DNA from 2 places in the Gordonia sp. CNJ-863 genome. Region 2 is predicted to be linked to the other one. Evidence: riboswitches for the same ligand, from Rfam matches in the RefSeq annotation. Region 2 holds a riboswitch; the other holds the start of a gene.
The links. Region 2 has a riboswitch for cyclic di-AMP ahead of BJF87_RS24170 (C40 family peptidase). Riboswitches for the same ligand answer to the same signal wherever they lie in the genome.
Positions count from the first base shown of each region.

Region 1 (7,710 bases), on a different contig from region 2:
GCTGCTGCAGGTGGCCATGGTGATCTTCGCGATCGGACTCATCGCCCTCGTGGCCTTGTTCGTGACCCCGCTGGTCACCGACGGCGACACGGCACCGACCTTCGTCTACCTGCTGACCATGTGCGCACCCCTGGGTTTTCTCCTCGGCCTGGTGTACGCACTCCGTGCCGGACGCCGAGCCAGGTGAGGACCCCGTGACAGCGACCATCGACACCACCCCAGACCTCGCCCCCGTCTCCGACGCCAAGGCTCTCCGGGCAGCGTTCAGCTGCTTCCCCAGCGGCGTCGTCGCGGTGTGTTGCCTACAGGGTGAGGGAGATTCGACCACGCTGATCGGAATGGCGGCGAGTTCTTTCACCACCGTCTCCCTCGACCCTCCGCTGGTGTCGGTGTGCGTTCAGAACACGTCGACGACGTGGCCGCAGATCCGTACCGCGCCGGCCATCGGGGTCAGCGTCTTCGCCGGCGACCAGACCGACGTCTGCAAACAGCTCGCCGGTCCGTCGGAGCGCCGTTTCGACGGCATCACACCGCTGCGCACCGACGCCGGGGCCGTCTTCGTCCCGAACGCCGCCGCCCATCTGTCGTGCACCATCCACAACGAGATCCAGGCCGGCGACCACACCGTCGTGCTGCTGGAGATCAGCACCCTGCGCGCCGATCCCGGCGTCGAGCCGCTTGTGTTCCACGCCAGCACCTTCCGTGCTCTCGAGGCCCGTAAAGACCCGAACGCCACGTGATCTGCAGGACAGCATGAGCACGGTCGGCCTCGGGATCCCCACGCCACGGTCGATGACGGCCGCGGCACCATCGGACGTGCCCACGCAGGGACCCCTGCGCGACACGTTCGGGCGGGTCGCGAAGGACCTGCGGGTCTCGGTGACCGACCGATGCAATCTGCGCTGTACCTACTGCATGCCGGCCGAGGGACTCGACTGGATGCCCAACGACGCGGTGCTGAGCGCCGACGAACTGATCCGTGTGCTGACGGTCGCGGTCCGGGATCTGGGGATAGAACGCATCCGCTTCACCGGCGGGGAGCCCCTGCTGCGCCGCGACCTCGAGCAGGTCATCGGCGCCGTCGCCGCCCTGCCCCGGCGACCCGAGATCGCGATCACCACCAACGGTCTGGGTCTCACGCGGCGGATCGACGGTCTCGTCGCCGCCGGGCTCAGCCGCATCAACATCTCCCTCGACACCGTCGACCGGGAACGGTTCGCCCAGATCACCCGGCGCGATCGGCTCGACGACGTGTTGGCCGGTCTCGCCGCCGCCAAACGCGCGGGTCTCGACCCCGTCAAGGTCAACGCCGTGCTCCCCGACCGCGCCGACCTCGACGCCATCCCCGACCTGCTCGCCTACTGCCTGGAACAGGGCTACGAACTCCGCATCATCGAACAGATGCCCCTCGACGCCGACCACGCCTGGCAACGGGCCCGGATGGTGACCGCCGACGAGATCCTGGCGACGCTTCGCACACGGTTCGATCTGCTGCCCGATCCGGCACCGCGCGGCAGCGCCCCGGCGGCCACCTGGATCGTCGACGGCCATCGGACGTCACGGGGCCCGGCCAAGGTCGGGGTGATCGCCTCGGTCACCCGCCCGTTCTGCGGCGACTGCGACCGCACCCGGCTCACCGCCGACGGGTCGCTGCGCAACTGCCTGTTCGCGTCGTCGGAGACCGATCTGCGCGCTGTGCTGCGCACGCTGCCCGACGACGAGGTCGACGCCGCCATCGCGGCGCTGTGGCGCACCGACATGTGGCAGAAGGCTCCCGGACACGAGGTGAACGCGGCCGGCTTCGTGCAGCCGACGCGGCCCATGTCCGCCATCGGCGGATAGGCTCGCCCCGATGAACCTCACCGTCCGCTTCTTCGCCGCTGCTCGCGCCGCCGCCGGCACCGAGTCGCGCGTCGTCGACATCGAGCCCGCGGCCACCCTCGGAGACCTCGAGTCGACGCTGTCCGCCGGCAACCCCGAATTGGCGACGGTCCTCGAGCGGTGTTCCTACCTCCGCGACGAAACGGCCTTCACTGACCGTTCACTACAGCTCGGCATCTGCTCGACACTCGACGTCCTCCCCCCGTTCGCCGGTGGTTGACACCACAGCCGCCCTGTGACCTTTCTCACATAACGGAGCGGTAACGAGATGGCCACGGGACCGCATCCGGCGCGATGAACTGCGAGGACGCCGAAAGTTGGTCGGGAGACCAGGTTCTGGAGAAAAAATAAGTTGTGGACAAGCAGGTGAATCGGCCGATCGAAGGACGTACTGTACGAAGCGACCTTCTCGAAGGTCACGGTAAGGAAACAGAACATACGTCCCGCCGGCCGCGCCGAGCCTCGCTCCGCCGGTGGGAACGACCGCACGAAATCTAGGAGCGAGGACGGGGGACCCAACCTCATCCCCTGAGACCGGGCACCACACACGGTGTCCTCGGGGTTAAGTCCCAGGCGCAGAACCGTGGTTAACAAATCATGGTGACGCACTGGGGCCGAGCAGCCTCTCGCTCGAACCCGACAGCTGACTTCGTAGGCGCGTGGAGAGAGGAATTCGATCTATGTCCGGACGTCACCGCAAGCAGACGACCAACTCGACCACCAAGACCATCACCAAGGTCGCCCTCACCGGCGCCGTCCTCGGTGGCGGAGCCGCACTCCTGGGCACCGGTACCGCGAATGCCGCGACCGACGCCGAGTGGAACCAGGTCGCCCAGTGCGAGTCCGGCGGTAACTGGGCCATCAACACCGGCAACGGCTACCACGGCGGCCTGCAGTTCTCGCCGAGCACCTGGAGCGGCCACGGCGGCGGCGAGTTCGCCCCGACCGCCGAGCAGGCCACCCGCGAGGAGCAGATCGTCGTCGCCGAGCGCGTGCTCGCCTCGCAGGGCAAGGGCGCATGGCCCACCTGTGGCGTCGGCCTGTCGGGCCACACCCCGCGCACCGCGCCGAGCGATGTCCCGGCCCCGATCGTCAAGAAGCTCCAGGACGGCAACGGCAGCTTCAGCCTCGTCAAGGCCCCTGAGGCCAGGACCACCGACGACGTCGCCAAGCAGGTCACCTCGGTTCTCACCGATGCCGGTGTGAGCCCCGAGGTCGAGAACCTCTGGAACGCGGCCAAGAACAGCGGTGTCTCGCTGAGCCCCGATCAGATCAAGATGTTCAACGACAACAAGCACCTGCTGCCCAACCCCTGACGAGTAGCAACCCTTACCTGTAGCAGCTCGGACACAATCCGCAGCGCACAGAGGGACCCAGACGAAGGGCCCCGCACGATGACTGATCCGTGCGGGGCCCTTTTCCAATTCTCAGCTGGTTTCCGACAACCCCGCAGCGTCGGATCCCAGAATCTGCAGTAGAGCGAGTGCCTCGGCGTCCGCCGAACCCGCCGGCGCACTGTAGAGAACCAGGTGCTGGTCCCGTTCGGCGAGCTCCAGCGAATCGCAGTCGACCGTGATCTTCCCGACGACCGGATGCTGCAGACTCTTCCGGAGCGTCGGCGCGGCCGCGACGTCGTGCTGGTCCCACAGCCGCGCGAACTGTTCGCTGCCCGCCCGGAGGTCCTCGACGAGACCGACGACCGCCGGGTCCGACGGATAGCGGGTCGACGCGAGCCGCAACCTGGCGACGACGTGATGCCGGAACTCCGCGCCGTCGGAGATTCCGTACAGCGCTGCCGATGCGCCGTCCCCGAGGAACGCGCGACGCGCGAGATTCCGTTCGTCCGGGCCGAGTTCGGCGAAATCCTCCATGAGCGCGGCGGCCAGGTCGTTCCACGCGAGAACCTCGAAGATCGCCGACATCACGAATCCCGCGGTCTGCGGCATGCGGTCCAGCAGTGCGACGATGCTCGGACGCACATCACGCCGGTGGAGGGCGGTCCGGGGTGGGGCTGTCCCGGCGAGCATGTGCAGGTGATCGGACTCCTCATCGGTGAGCAGCAGCGCACCGGCGATGCCGACGAGTACCTCCGCCGACGGCCGGGGCGCGCGGCCCTGCTCGAGCCGCACGTAGTACTCGGTCGAGATGTGCGCGAGCACCGCGACCTCCTCCCGCCTGAGCCCGGGAGTCCGACGCCGGGTACCGGCCGGCAGACCGACGTCCTCCGGCTGCAAACGCTCACGTCGACTCCGCAGAAACGAGGCGAGTCCGTGCTTGTCCATACGTCGAGTGTGCGTGCAATCGGCCGGCGGAGAGTAGTACAGCCTGTGCCTGAATGAGCTCGGCGGCCGCAGCAACGCTGGGGTCATGACCCACAACACCGACACCCGGTCCACCCCGTCCACCGGCCTGCTCACCGGCAAGGTCATCTTCATCAGCGGCGCCAGCCGCGGGATCGGCGCGGCTGCCGCGCATCTTTTCGCCGATGAAGGCGCCTCGGTCGTGCTCTGCGCACGCGGCGTCGACGCCCTCGATCGAATCGTCGACGACATCCGGCAGACGGGCGGCACCGCTCACGCGGTCGCCCTCGACCTGGCCGACGATGCGAGTGTGCACGCCGCGGTCGCCCGCGCCGGGGAGCTCCACGGCCGCCTCGACGGCGCGTTCAACAACGGCGCCGTCGTCCAGGAGGAACCCGGTCCGCTGCAGAACACCACGGAAACCGACATCGAGCGGCAGTTCACGGTGAACTTCCGCGCGCACTGGATCGCGATGAACGCCCAGGCGGCGCTGATGCGGCGCAACGGCGGCGGCGCGATCGTGAACACCTCGAGCATCGGGGCACGACGCGCCAACCCCGACCTTCCCGCCTACGGCGCGATGAAGCGCGCGCTGAACAGCATCACCGAGACCGCGGCCGTCAGCTGGGCCCGCGACGGTATCCGCGTCAACGGACTCACGCCCGGCGGCACCGCCACCGAGATGATCGACGAGTGGGAGGCGGCCAGCCCGGGCGTCACCCGATGGATCAGCGACACCACCCCGCTCGGCCGGATGGCCGCTCCGCGGGAGATCGCCGAGGTGGCCGCATTCCTGCTCAGCGACCGCGCCTCGTTCGTCACCGGCGCGATCGTGCCCGTCGACGGTGGCGCCGGGGCCTAAGCCGAGTTGATCCACTCCTCGGTGCCGTCGTCGTAGTACTGGTGCTTCCAGACCGGCAGGCGCGCCTTCACCTCGTCGACGAGCCGCGCGCACGTCTCGAAGGCCGCGCGACGATGGTCGGCGGCGACGGCGACCACGAAGGCGACATCACCGATCTCGAGCTCTCCGACGCGATGCGAGACGGCGACCGCGCGGACTCCGTCGACCGCCGACACCTCTTCGACGACCTCGGCGAGCACCTTCGGCGCCGTCGGATGGGCGGAGTAGTCCAGTTCGGCGACGGTCCGGCCGCCGTCGTGATCGCGGACCGCCCCGGCGAAACCGACGATCGCGCCGGCCTTGCCGTCCGAGGCGTCGGCGACCATCGCCTCGTGGTCGGCGAGCCCGATGGGCTTATCCGACACCGCGGTGTGTACGACTACGGTCATTCGTCGATCCTGTCTTGTCGCGGTGATCGGGGGACGATCAGTGATCCCCGCCGCGGATCTGATCGAGGGCGTGGTGCACGACGCCGGAGAGGACGCTCAGGCCGTCCCGCACGCCGCCGGTCGAGCCGGGCAGGTTGACCACCAGTGTGGTCCCGGCGACGCCGGCGAGGCCACGCGAGAGCACGGCGGTCGGCACGTCGGGCAGTCCGGCGGAGCGGATGGCGTCGGCCAGGCCGGGGATCTCGACGTCGAGCAGCGGCCGCGTCTCCTCGGGCGTGCGGTCGGTGGGTGACAGACCCGTTCCGCCGGTGGTGAGCACCAGGTCGACGCCGGCGTACACAGCGGCGCGGATCGCGGCGCCCACCGGTGGACCGTCGGCCACCACATCGCGTTCGGCGACGCGGAAACCCTGCTCGGCGAGCCAGTCCTCGATGATCGGGCCGGTGCGGTCGGGATAGACCCCGGTGCTCGCCCGCGTCGAGGCCACGACGATCTGCGCGACGCGTTGCCGCGCGGGGTCGGGCGAGGGGTTCTCAGCCATCGGCGGGGTCGTCCCGCAGCCAATCGCCGGATTTGCCGCCGGTCTTCTCGAGCAGACGGATGCCGTCCATGTGCGCACGCTTGTCCACGGCCTTGACCATGTCGTGCAGCGTCAGCCCGGCGACGGCGACCGCGGTCAGTGCCTCCATCTCGACGCCCGTCTGGCCGGAGGTGGCTACGGTCGCGGTCACGTCGATGGAGTCGGTGCCGATGGTGAAGTCGACCTCCACCGACGACAACGCCAGCTGATGGCACAGCGGGATCAACTCATCGGTGCGCTTGGCCGCCATGATCCCGGCGATCCGGGCGGTCGCCAGCACATCGCCTTTGGGCAGCTTCGACTCACTGAGGAGACCGATCACCTCGGCCGTGGTGTGAAAGGTGCCGCCGGCGATCGCACGACGCTTCGTCGGCGCCTTGTGCCCGACGTCGACCATGCGCGCCGTGCCGCTGCTGTCGATGTGCGACAGGCGGCCGGCACCTTCCCTCGGAGATACCGACCCGCCGCTGTTGGTTCCGGTGGTCGGCATCGGCGTCAGCGGTTGACGACCGTCTTCGACTGCACGAACGGCAGGTCGTCGACCGGGAGCGGGAACTGGGTGTCACCGAACGGGGACAGCGCACCCGAGATGTGCGTCGCGAGCTCGGAGACCGCGTGGTCGGGATGGTTGCCGTCCTCGTCCTTCGGCCAGCCGTTGTCGACGTAGTGCTTCTTGTCGGCTTTGTCACCACTGTTGTTTGCCACGGGAGCATTGTGCCACGCCATTCGAATGAAAGAAGTGCGGTGTCCGGGCATGGCGGCCGGACCGGGGCTATCGTCGTCGCATCACAGGTCACGCCACCAGGAGGCGCTGATGGCCCACCACCCGGAAGAGGTCGCCGGCTACCGCGTGATCAGCCGCCTGGGCACGGGCGGCATGGGCACGGTCTACCTGGTGGAGAACCGGCCACTCCGACGCCGCGAGGCACTGAAGGTCATCTCGGTCGCCGAGACCGTCGACGAGGATTTCGTCCGCCGGTTCAGCCGGGAGGCACAGACCGCGGCATCCCTCGACCACCCGAACATCGTCACGATTTATCACTACGGCGTCACCGACGACGACCCGTGGTTCACCATGGCCTACCTCGACGGACGCGACCTGCGGAGCAGCTCGTTCCGGCCGGACGAGATCCTGACGATCGTCGACCGCGTCGCCGACGCCCTCGACTACGCGCACGCCCACGGCGTCGTGCACCGCGACATCAAGCCGGGCAACATCCTCGTCACCCGGCGGGCGATGGACGACGCTCTCGACCGGGTCGTGGTCCTCGACTTCGGGATCGCGAAACTGGCCACCGCCACCACGCTCACCGCACCGTCGTCGTTCGTGGGCACGCTGGTCTACGCCGCGCCGGAGATCCTCGACGGCAAACCGGCCGGTCCGGCGTCAGATCAGTACGCGCTCGCCTGCACCGCCTACGAGCTGTTGTCCGGCACGACGCCGTTCGAGGCCGACACCCAGACCCGGCACATCGTCGCGAAGCTGACGTCACCGCCGGAGCGGATCAGCCGGTACCGGCCCGACCTCGCCGCACTCGATCCCGTCTTCGACCGCGCCCTGGCCCGCGGGCCGCTGGACCGCTACCCCACGTGCACCGACTTCGCCGTGGAACTGCGGCGGGCACTCACCGCGGCCGGAGCCGGCACCGCGGCGACGCA
Region 1 covers NZ_MKKG01000009.1:63,046-70,755, forward strand. The annotation lists gene BJF87_RS05110 (hypothetical protein) at 1-187, shown strand, start outside; gene BJF87_RS05115 (flavin reductase family protein) at 195-740, shown strand; gene moaA (GTP 3',8-cyclase MoaA) at 754-1,842, shown strand; gene BJF87_RS05125 (MoaD/ThiS family protein) at 1,853-2,101, shown strand; cyclic di-AMP (ydaO/yuaA leader) riboswitch at 2,358-2,555, shown strand; gene BJF87_RS05130 (transglycosylase family protein) at 2,562-3,197, shown strand; gene BJF87_RS05135 (helix-turn-helix transcriptional regulator) at 3,309-4,163, opposite strand; gene BJF87_RS05140 (SDR family NAD(P)-dependent oxidoreductase) at 4,249-5,043, shown strand; gene BJF87_RS05145 (molybdenum cofactor biosynthesis protein MoaE) at 5,040-5,471, opposite strand; gene BJF87_RS05150 (molybdenum cofactor biosynthesis protein B) at 5,509-6,012, opposite strand; gene moaC (cyclic pyranopterin monophosphate synthase MoaC) at 6,005-6,541, opposite strand; gene BJF87_RS05160 (hypothetical protein) at 6,547-6,777, opposite strand; gene BJF87_RS05165 (protein kinase domain-containing protein) at 6,866-7,710, shown strand, end outside.
Region 1: linked by a shared signal. The riboswitch ahead of BJF87_RS05130 (transglycosylase family protein) and the one ahead of BJF87_RS24170 (C40 family peptidase) in region 2 are both predicted to bind cyclic di-AMP.

Region 2 (7,710 bases):
CGAGGACGGCGAGCGGCGCAGCCGCACCGAACCAGACGGTCGAGATCTGTTCGCGCCGAATGATTTCCGCCGCGCGCCGGGCGACGAACGGGGTCGGCAGCATCAGGGTCGTGCGATGGCGGTATACCCGGTAGGGCACCTCGGCGTCGAAGTCGATGTGCGATCGGCCGCGCCACCGCGGCGCGTACACGACGATGTCCTCCGGCGGGAGCAGATCGACCAGATTCTGCAGGTACGACTGGATCCCACCCGGTCGGGGCGGGAAGTCGTTGGTGATCAACAGGGTTCGTGCCATCAGCGGACCTGTCCCTCGAGCCATCGGCCCCACCCGGTCACCAGCTCGCCGCGGCTGACACCGAGCGCGGCCCGGATGGCCGCATCCTGGCGAGCCGGGTCGGCGGTCGCCGCGACCCCGAGATAGAACCGCTTCAGGCGCTCCTCCCCGTAACGATCGGCGACGTACGCGGCCATCGACCATGCGCTCTGGTAGGCGAGCTGCGAGGTCGGGCCGTCCATCGCGAAGGCAGCATCGTCCGGCAGCGCGGTGGGAGTGTTTCCCGCCCGGACCGTCTCGGTCAGGTCGGGCGCAGCGTCCGCGAGGCGGCGATATGTGCCCTTGCGGCCGACATATTCGGCCACTCCCTCGGTGATCCAGAGGGGGGCGTCGAGAGCCGTTTGCGCGCGGGCCGCAACATGCGTGAGTTCGTGACGCAACACGACGGCGAGCGTCGGCGGGGCCAGATCATCGGCGGCCGGGGTGAAGACCACGCGCTGGCCGATGGCGGTGCGCCGAGGGAAATCCACCCGGCTGTAGACGGTCGCCGCGGCCGCCGCACCTATCGCGCCGCCTTGCCCGACCAGGGCGGCGAACTCGTCCTGGTCGGAGGTGGTCACGAGCACGGCGCGCCGATCCCAGGACTCTCCCCAGAAAGCGGTCACCGCGTCGACGGCGTCGGGCAGCAGCTTGCGCAGGTTCGCCGAAGCCGGGCTGGTGCGGAGATAGCGGGCGATCACCGACGTCCCGCCGGCGGTGGCGGCGTCGGAGACAGACAGTCCGGGCAGTTCCCACAGCTGGGGCGGGGTCGGCTCCCCGCCGAGTGCCCCCGTGTCGCCGACGAGCTTCCACTCGTCGCCGTAGCGGGCGACCACGAACTGGGTCGTCACGACGACCTCGGGTTCGTCGACACCGGGTGCGCGTTCACCACCGAGGGCGTAGCGCAGCTCCACCGGCGCCACCCAGGCGTCCGAACTGCCGTTCGCGTCGAGAAGGCCTTGGACTTCGGCGGGTACCAGTGCCTCGGCCTCCTCCGTGGGGGCCAGCTGGTAGCGGAAACGGGCGAACTGCAACCGACCGTCGGAGTCTCCGCGGACAAACTGCCGGGGACGGAAGTTCTCCGCCGCGGTGACCCAGCGATTCTCGAACGCCGGGGTCGCCGCCTCGTCGAGCAGCGACCCGATCTTCTGCACCTCCCCGGAGGTGATCGTCGCGGTGAGGTCGTCCAGCAGGCGCGTCACGCCCTCGGCACGCTGTTGTTCGTAGGGATTGGCCGGGGTCGACGTCGTCGAGGGGCTGCCACGGGAGATCGACCCGTCGGCCGCGGACGGCTCCTGGCCGCCGCATCCGGTGGTCACACCGATGAGCAGCACGACCGCGGACGCGAGCGTCGGGCGCCAACGCCCGCGGAGTGAAACCACCAGTGGAGTCTAGAACCGACGGCCGGAGTTGAACGGACCGGCCTCGTCGAGCGGGACGACCTTGACCGGGACACCGAAGGTCGAGGCGTGGATGACGTATCCGTCACCGACGTACATCCCGACGTGGTGGGCGTCCGGGTAGTAGATGACCAGGTCGCCGGCCTTGAGGTCCTCGCGGGACACCGGCTGACCGCCGGCCAACTGCGCCTCACTCGACCGCGGGAGGGTCTTGCCGGCCTGCTTGTAGGCCCACACCATCAGACCCGAGCAGTCGAACGAGCTCGGGCCGGTCGCGCCCCACACGTAGGGATCGCCGATGCGCGTCAGCGCGGCTTGGACCGCGACGAGTGCGGCGGCGGTGCCCTTGGGGACGATCCGCGGGTCGAAGTCGAACTTCGGGCCGAGGAGGGCGGCGAGCTGCTTGCCGGTCATCGACTGGTAGATCGCGCGGATCTGGATCGCCTGCATCTGCAGGTCGGCCTGCTTGGTCTGGAGGTCTCCGCGGACCCGTTCGGCGCGCGAGACGGCCTCCGACGCCGCGAGTGCGGTCTGGTCGGCGTCCTTCTTGGCGGCCGCGGTGCGGGCACGGACCTTCTTGATGGCGGTCAGGTCGGAAGCGGCCTGCCGCGAGATCATGTCGAGTCCCGACATCTGGTCGAGCAGCGCCTGGGGCGAGTCGCTGACCATCACCGCGTAGAGACCGCTGACGCGGGCGCCTGGTAGCTGGCGCGCACGATGGCGTCGACCCTGGCCTGGTAGGAGGCGAGCTGCTCACGGCTGATGTCGAGTTTGCGCTGGGCGTCGGCCGCGGCCCGCTTGGCCTGCGCAACGACCGAGCGCTGCTTGTCGTACTCGATCTTGGCGTTGTGCATCGCCTCGGTGGTCTTCTCGGCCTCGGTGCCGAGCTGTTTGTATCGATCGAGAAGCTGGTCCGCCGATCGCGCGGGCGCGGCCTGGGCCTGCCCGACGCCGCCGGTCGTCAGCGGGACGACGGTCACGATCGCCGCCAGCAGACACAAGGCGAGCATCATCGGGCCCGATCGAGCGCGCAGACGCATCGCGTTCACTAGTCCCTCCCCGGAAAGCACGGTCCAGTCACTCCTCTACCGCTTCGTTCCTCCCCCGCGGACCACCCTAAGTTCCCCCGATGGCCCCCGAGACTGGATCGGGCGGATCGCACAAAGCTCGCGACCCGCCCTCTCCTGATGCTCTTGTTCAGTTGGTCTCAGTACCGCCGGATACCGGTGAGCTGCCATTCCTTGACCGCGTCACGCTTCACGGGCGTGCCGTAGGTCGAGGAGTGGACGAACTGTCCGTTTCCGACGTAGATGCCGGCATGGCCGCCACCGTTGAAGATCATCACGTCGCCCGGCTTGGCCTCGCTGTAGGAGACCGCGCGCCCGCCACCGAGCTGGCCGTAGCTGTCACGGGGGATGTTCTTGCCGGCCTGCTTGTAGGACCAGTAGACGAGACCCGAACAGTCGAAGGCGTTGGGGCCGGCCGAACCGTACGAGTACGGCGAGCCGATCTTGCTCTCCGCAGCCTTGACGGCCTTCTGGCCGGCGGTCAGCTGAGGCTGCCCGAGGGGGGCGCCACCATGCGGACGGAACTGCTGCGGGATCTGGTTCTGACCGATACCCGGGATGGTGAACTGGCCGACGTTGGGGATCTCGACCGTGGCAGCCGGCGACTTCGCGACGGGCTTGGGTGCCGGGGCCGCTTCCGGGGCCTTCTGCTCACCGGGCAGTGCCGGGATCTCGAAGGTACCGAGCGGGGTGTGGACCGGGGCTGCAAGAGCAGGGCCGGCCGCGGCAGCGAGCGAACCGAGCGTGATCGATCCAGCGATCACCGCCTTCTTGGCAACCGTGCTCCCACGATTGGGCTGTTCCAAACGATGTTTGGCCACGAAGCGAGTTCTCCTTCAGTTTCTCCCTGTACCGCCGACCGAGTTAGCTGTCGGGTTCGGGCCGGAAGAGTGGCCCTACGCGTTTTCGGCACAGCCGTATCCCAGAAGGACACGTTTGCGCGTTGACGCGATTCACCCCGATCGGGACAGTCTCAGCTGGTCGTGTCAGTACCGACATCCCTGGCCGCGCTGCCCGAAGTAAGTGGTTCCCCGGTTCGCCCGTGAGGGCGATTGAGCGGTGACTTGTGCGGACCACTTCTGTTGAAGCGGGACGCTCCGCAAAGGTCTCAGAAAGGTTACGAAATCGTCGGCGCTGTGTCCACTAGGCACCAGACACGCAGTTCGCCACCGCTTCTCAGCCCGCCCGGAGTTCGGTCGACGAGATGACGCGAAATGGCTTCTGACGTGCAGTTTTCTCGGTTCTTGCAGATCGTGCAGCGGCACTGGTGACCATTGCAGCCGACTGGAACACATCGATCGCGAGGTCCAGTTCCGCATCGTCGTCGAGGGCCTGCACCGTTACCGAAGCTCCACCTTCAACGGGTGCATCGTCCCAGTTCGGGCCACCGAAAAGCACGGTCATCATGCACCCGTCACAGGCGACGGGGCGGGCCGGGCAGGTTGCGCAGTCGACATGCATCGTGTGATCTCCATCTCATCTGGCCGTCGGAGGCGTTTGAACTCCGGATCGGGCGGGTCACGGCGGGCGATTTCGGCGCCGTCGGCGTCGATCTCTCACTTCGAGATGGAGACTAGGGACCACCACCGACAAACTCGCTCGCACAGTGTTCGACACATGCGTCACACGAGTAACAGGTGACATCGGCGTACGTCCCCGCCGCGGCCCCGGGACCGAAACGGAACGAACGATCGGGGTGTCACATCCGCCGTGTCGGTGCGTCGAACTAATGTTCGCCTCGTGACGCGCAGGGATGGTGGCGGTGCAGCCGCAGGACAGGTGATCTCGGGACAGCTGACCTTCGCGGATCTCGAGGCCGCCGACCAGGCCACCGGCGGCGACGCCATGTCGAGCGAGTTCAGCGATCGCGCTCTGTTCGACACCACGCTCGTCGTCGTCGACCTCGAGACCACCGGCTCGAATCCCGCAGGCGACCGCATCACCGAGATCGGCGCGGTGAAGATCCGCGGCGGCGAGGTGATCGGCGAGTTCGCCACCCTCGTCGATCCCGGCCGGCCCATCCCTCCGCAGATCGTCACGCTCACGGGGATCACGACGGCGATGGTCACCGACGCCCCCCGGATCGAATCTGTGCTGCCCTCGTTCCTCGAGTTCGCCCGCGGCGCGATCCTGGTCGCCCACAACGCGCGCTTCGACATGGGGTTCCTGCGGCAGAACGCCCTCCGGCTCCACCTGGACTGGCCGTTCAGCCTCAGCCTCTGCACCGTGACGATGGCCCGTCGCATCCTGCCCCGCGACGAGGCGCCCACGGTCAAGCTGAGCGCCCTCGCCGAACTCTTCGACGTCTCGGTCCGTCCGACCCACCGGGCCCTGGACGACGCCCGCGCCACCGTCGAGGTCTTCCACCGTCTCCTCGAACGCGTCGGGAATCAGGGCATCTCGACGGTCGGGGAACTCACCTCATATCTGCCGCGCACCGATCCGCGCCTGCGGGCCAAACGTCAGATGGCCGACCGTGTGCCCGCGCGGCCGGGCGTCTATCTCTTCCGCGGACCGTCGAACGAGGTCCTCTATGTCGGCACCGCGGTGGACCTCCGACGCCGCGTCCGTTCCTATTTCTCCGGCAGCGATCCCCGACGCCGCATCACCGAGATGGTCCTGCTGGCCGAGCGCGTCGACGTCGTCGAGTGTTCTCACGCGCTCGAGGCGGCCGTCCGCGAGCTGCGATTGCTCGCTGCCCACGCGCCGGCCTACAACCGGCGTTCGACGCAGCCCCACAAGGGATGGTGGGTGACGCTCACCGAGGAGCGCTTCCCGCGCCTCAAGGTGAGCCGCACGCCCACCGACGAATCCATCGGTCCGGTGGGCAACCGCAACAACGCGGCGACAGTGGCCGACGTGATCGCCGCGGCCGCCGGACTGCGCACGTGCACCAAGCGCCTCGGCGCCACCGGGTACCACTGGTGCCCCACTCCCGATGGCGTCCGTCAGCCCGGGGGATGCCATGCCGCCGCGGCGCAACCCCAGACCGTCCCGGATTACCTGCCGCGCGTGACCGCGGCCCGCCGGCTGATGCGCGGCGAGACCGACGACCTCCTCGACGAGCTGACCGCGCGCCTCGCCGAACTCTCCGAGGCGCAGATGTTCGAGACCGCCGCCCGCCATCGCGACCGGCTCGCGCTGACCATCGACGCCCTGGCGCGGTGTCAGCGGCTGGCCGCACTGTGCGCGATCGCCGAAATCGTCGTCGCCCGTCCCGATGAGGAGCGCGGCTGGCATTTCGCCGTCGTCCGTCACGGACGGCTCGCGGCGGCCGGGCGTGCACGGCGGGGCGTCTCCCCCATGCCGGTCGTCGACGCTCTCGTCGCCGCCGCCGAGACGGTCATCCCCGAGCCCGGGCCGCTGCGCGGAGCCCCGGCCGAGGAGGTCGCACTGATCTATCGGTGGATGACCGAACCCGGGGCCCGCATCGTGTCCACCACTGATCCCGTGGCACTCCCGGCGGGTTGCGCCGAACGCCGGCGCGGCTGGTCACAATCCGCGCGAGACGCCCGCTCCGACGCCCGCGCCGTTGTGCACCGGACACCACGGGCGGCGCAGCGCTCGCCGATCCGCGAGCTCGTGGCCACTAGGCTTGCGCCATGATCACTGCCATCGTCCTCATCCAGGCCGACATCCACCAGATCCCGGAGACCGCTCAGGCCGTGGCCGACATCGCCGGCGTCGAAGAGGTGTACTCCTGCGCGGGCGACGTCGACCTCATCGCGAAGATCCGCGTCCGCGATCACGAGCACATCGCATCCGTGGTGACCGGGCAGATCAACCGACTGCCCGGAGTGCTCAAGTCCGCCACCCACATCGCGTTCCGCAGCTACTCCAGCTCGGACGTGGAGGGTGGCTTCTCGATCGGCGAGAACTAACCGCGGGCGGCCGCCCCCAGCTGAGTGCTGAGCGCGGCCCATCGGTCGAGCAGCGCCGCCGCCGCACCCGAGTCGATGGCGTCGGCGGCGCGATCCTTGGCGGCGCCGAGCGCCTCGGTCAGCTCGACCGAGGTCATCGGGCCCTGCTGTTCGAACGCCACGATCGCGCCGGCGGAGTTCAGCAACACCGCGTCGCGTACGGGACCTGTTGTCCCCGAGAACAATTCGCGCGCGATAGCAGCGTTCGCGACCGCATCGCCGCCCTGCAGCGCGGACAGCTCCACGCGAGCGATGCCGAGATCGGCCGGGTCGATGCTGAGCTGGGACACCTGGCCGCCGACGACCTGCCACACCGTCGAGGTGGTGGTCGTGGTGAGTTCGTCGAGGCCGTCGTCGCCGCGCACCACCAGAGCCGAGCCGCCGCGATCGGCGAACGCGCTGGCGAGAACCGGGGCGAGGTCGGCGAAGGCGCAGCCGATGAGGCCGGAGGTGGGCCGGGCCGGATTCGTCAGCGGTCCGAGCACGTTGAACACGGTCGGGATGCCGATCTCCTTGCGCGGCGGCCCCGTGAACCGGAAGGCCGGGTGGAACACCGGCGCGAAGCAGAACCCGATGCCCAGTTCCTCCACACACTGCGCGACCGCGTCGGCCGACAGGGTGATGTCCACCCCGAGCGCCTCGAGTACGTCGGCACCGCCGCTCTTCGACGACGCCGCGCGGTTCCCGTGCTTCACGACCGGGACTCCGGCGGCCGCGATCACGATCGAGGTCATCGTGGAGATGTTGACGGTGTGCGACCGGTCGCCGCCGGTGCCGACCACGTCGACCGCCGGACGGCTCACCTCGACGAGCGTCGCATGGTCGAGCATCGCCTGCGCCAGCCCGACGAGTTCGCCGGGCGCCGCGCCCTTCATCTTCACGCCGACACCGAAGGCGGCGATCTGGGCGCCGCTGGCGCTGTCGGTCATGATCTCGTTCATCGCCCACCCCGCCTCTTCGGCGGACAGGTCGATGCGATCGGTGATCTTGCCGAGGATCTGCGGCCAGGT
Region 2 covers NZ_MKKG01000088.1:79,475-87,184, reverse strand. The annotation lists gene BJF87_RS24185 (glycosyltransferase family 4 protein) at 1-295, opposite strand, end outside; gene BJF87_RS24180 (hypothetical protein) at 295-1,695, opposite strand; partial or broken gene BJF87_RS24175 (NlpC/P60 family protein) at 1,705-2,753, opposite strand; gene BJF87_RS24170 (C40 family peptidase) at 2,921-3,601, opposite strand; cyclic di-AMP (ydaO/yuaA leader) riboswitch at 3,619-3,849, opposite strand; gene BJF87_RS24165 (hypothetical protein) at 3,957-4,187, opposite strand; gene BJF87_RS24160 (DEDD exonuclease domain-containing protein) at 4,521-6,386, shown strand; gene BJF87_RS24155 (Lrp/AsnC family transcriptional regulator) at 6,383-6,661, shown strand; gene trpD (anthranilate phosphoribosyltransferase) at 6,658-7,710, opposite strand, start outside.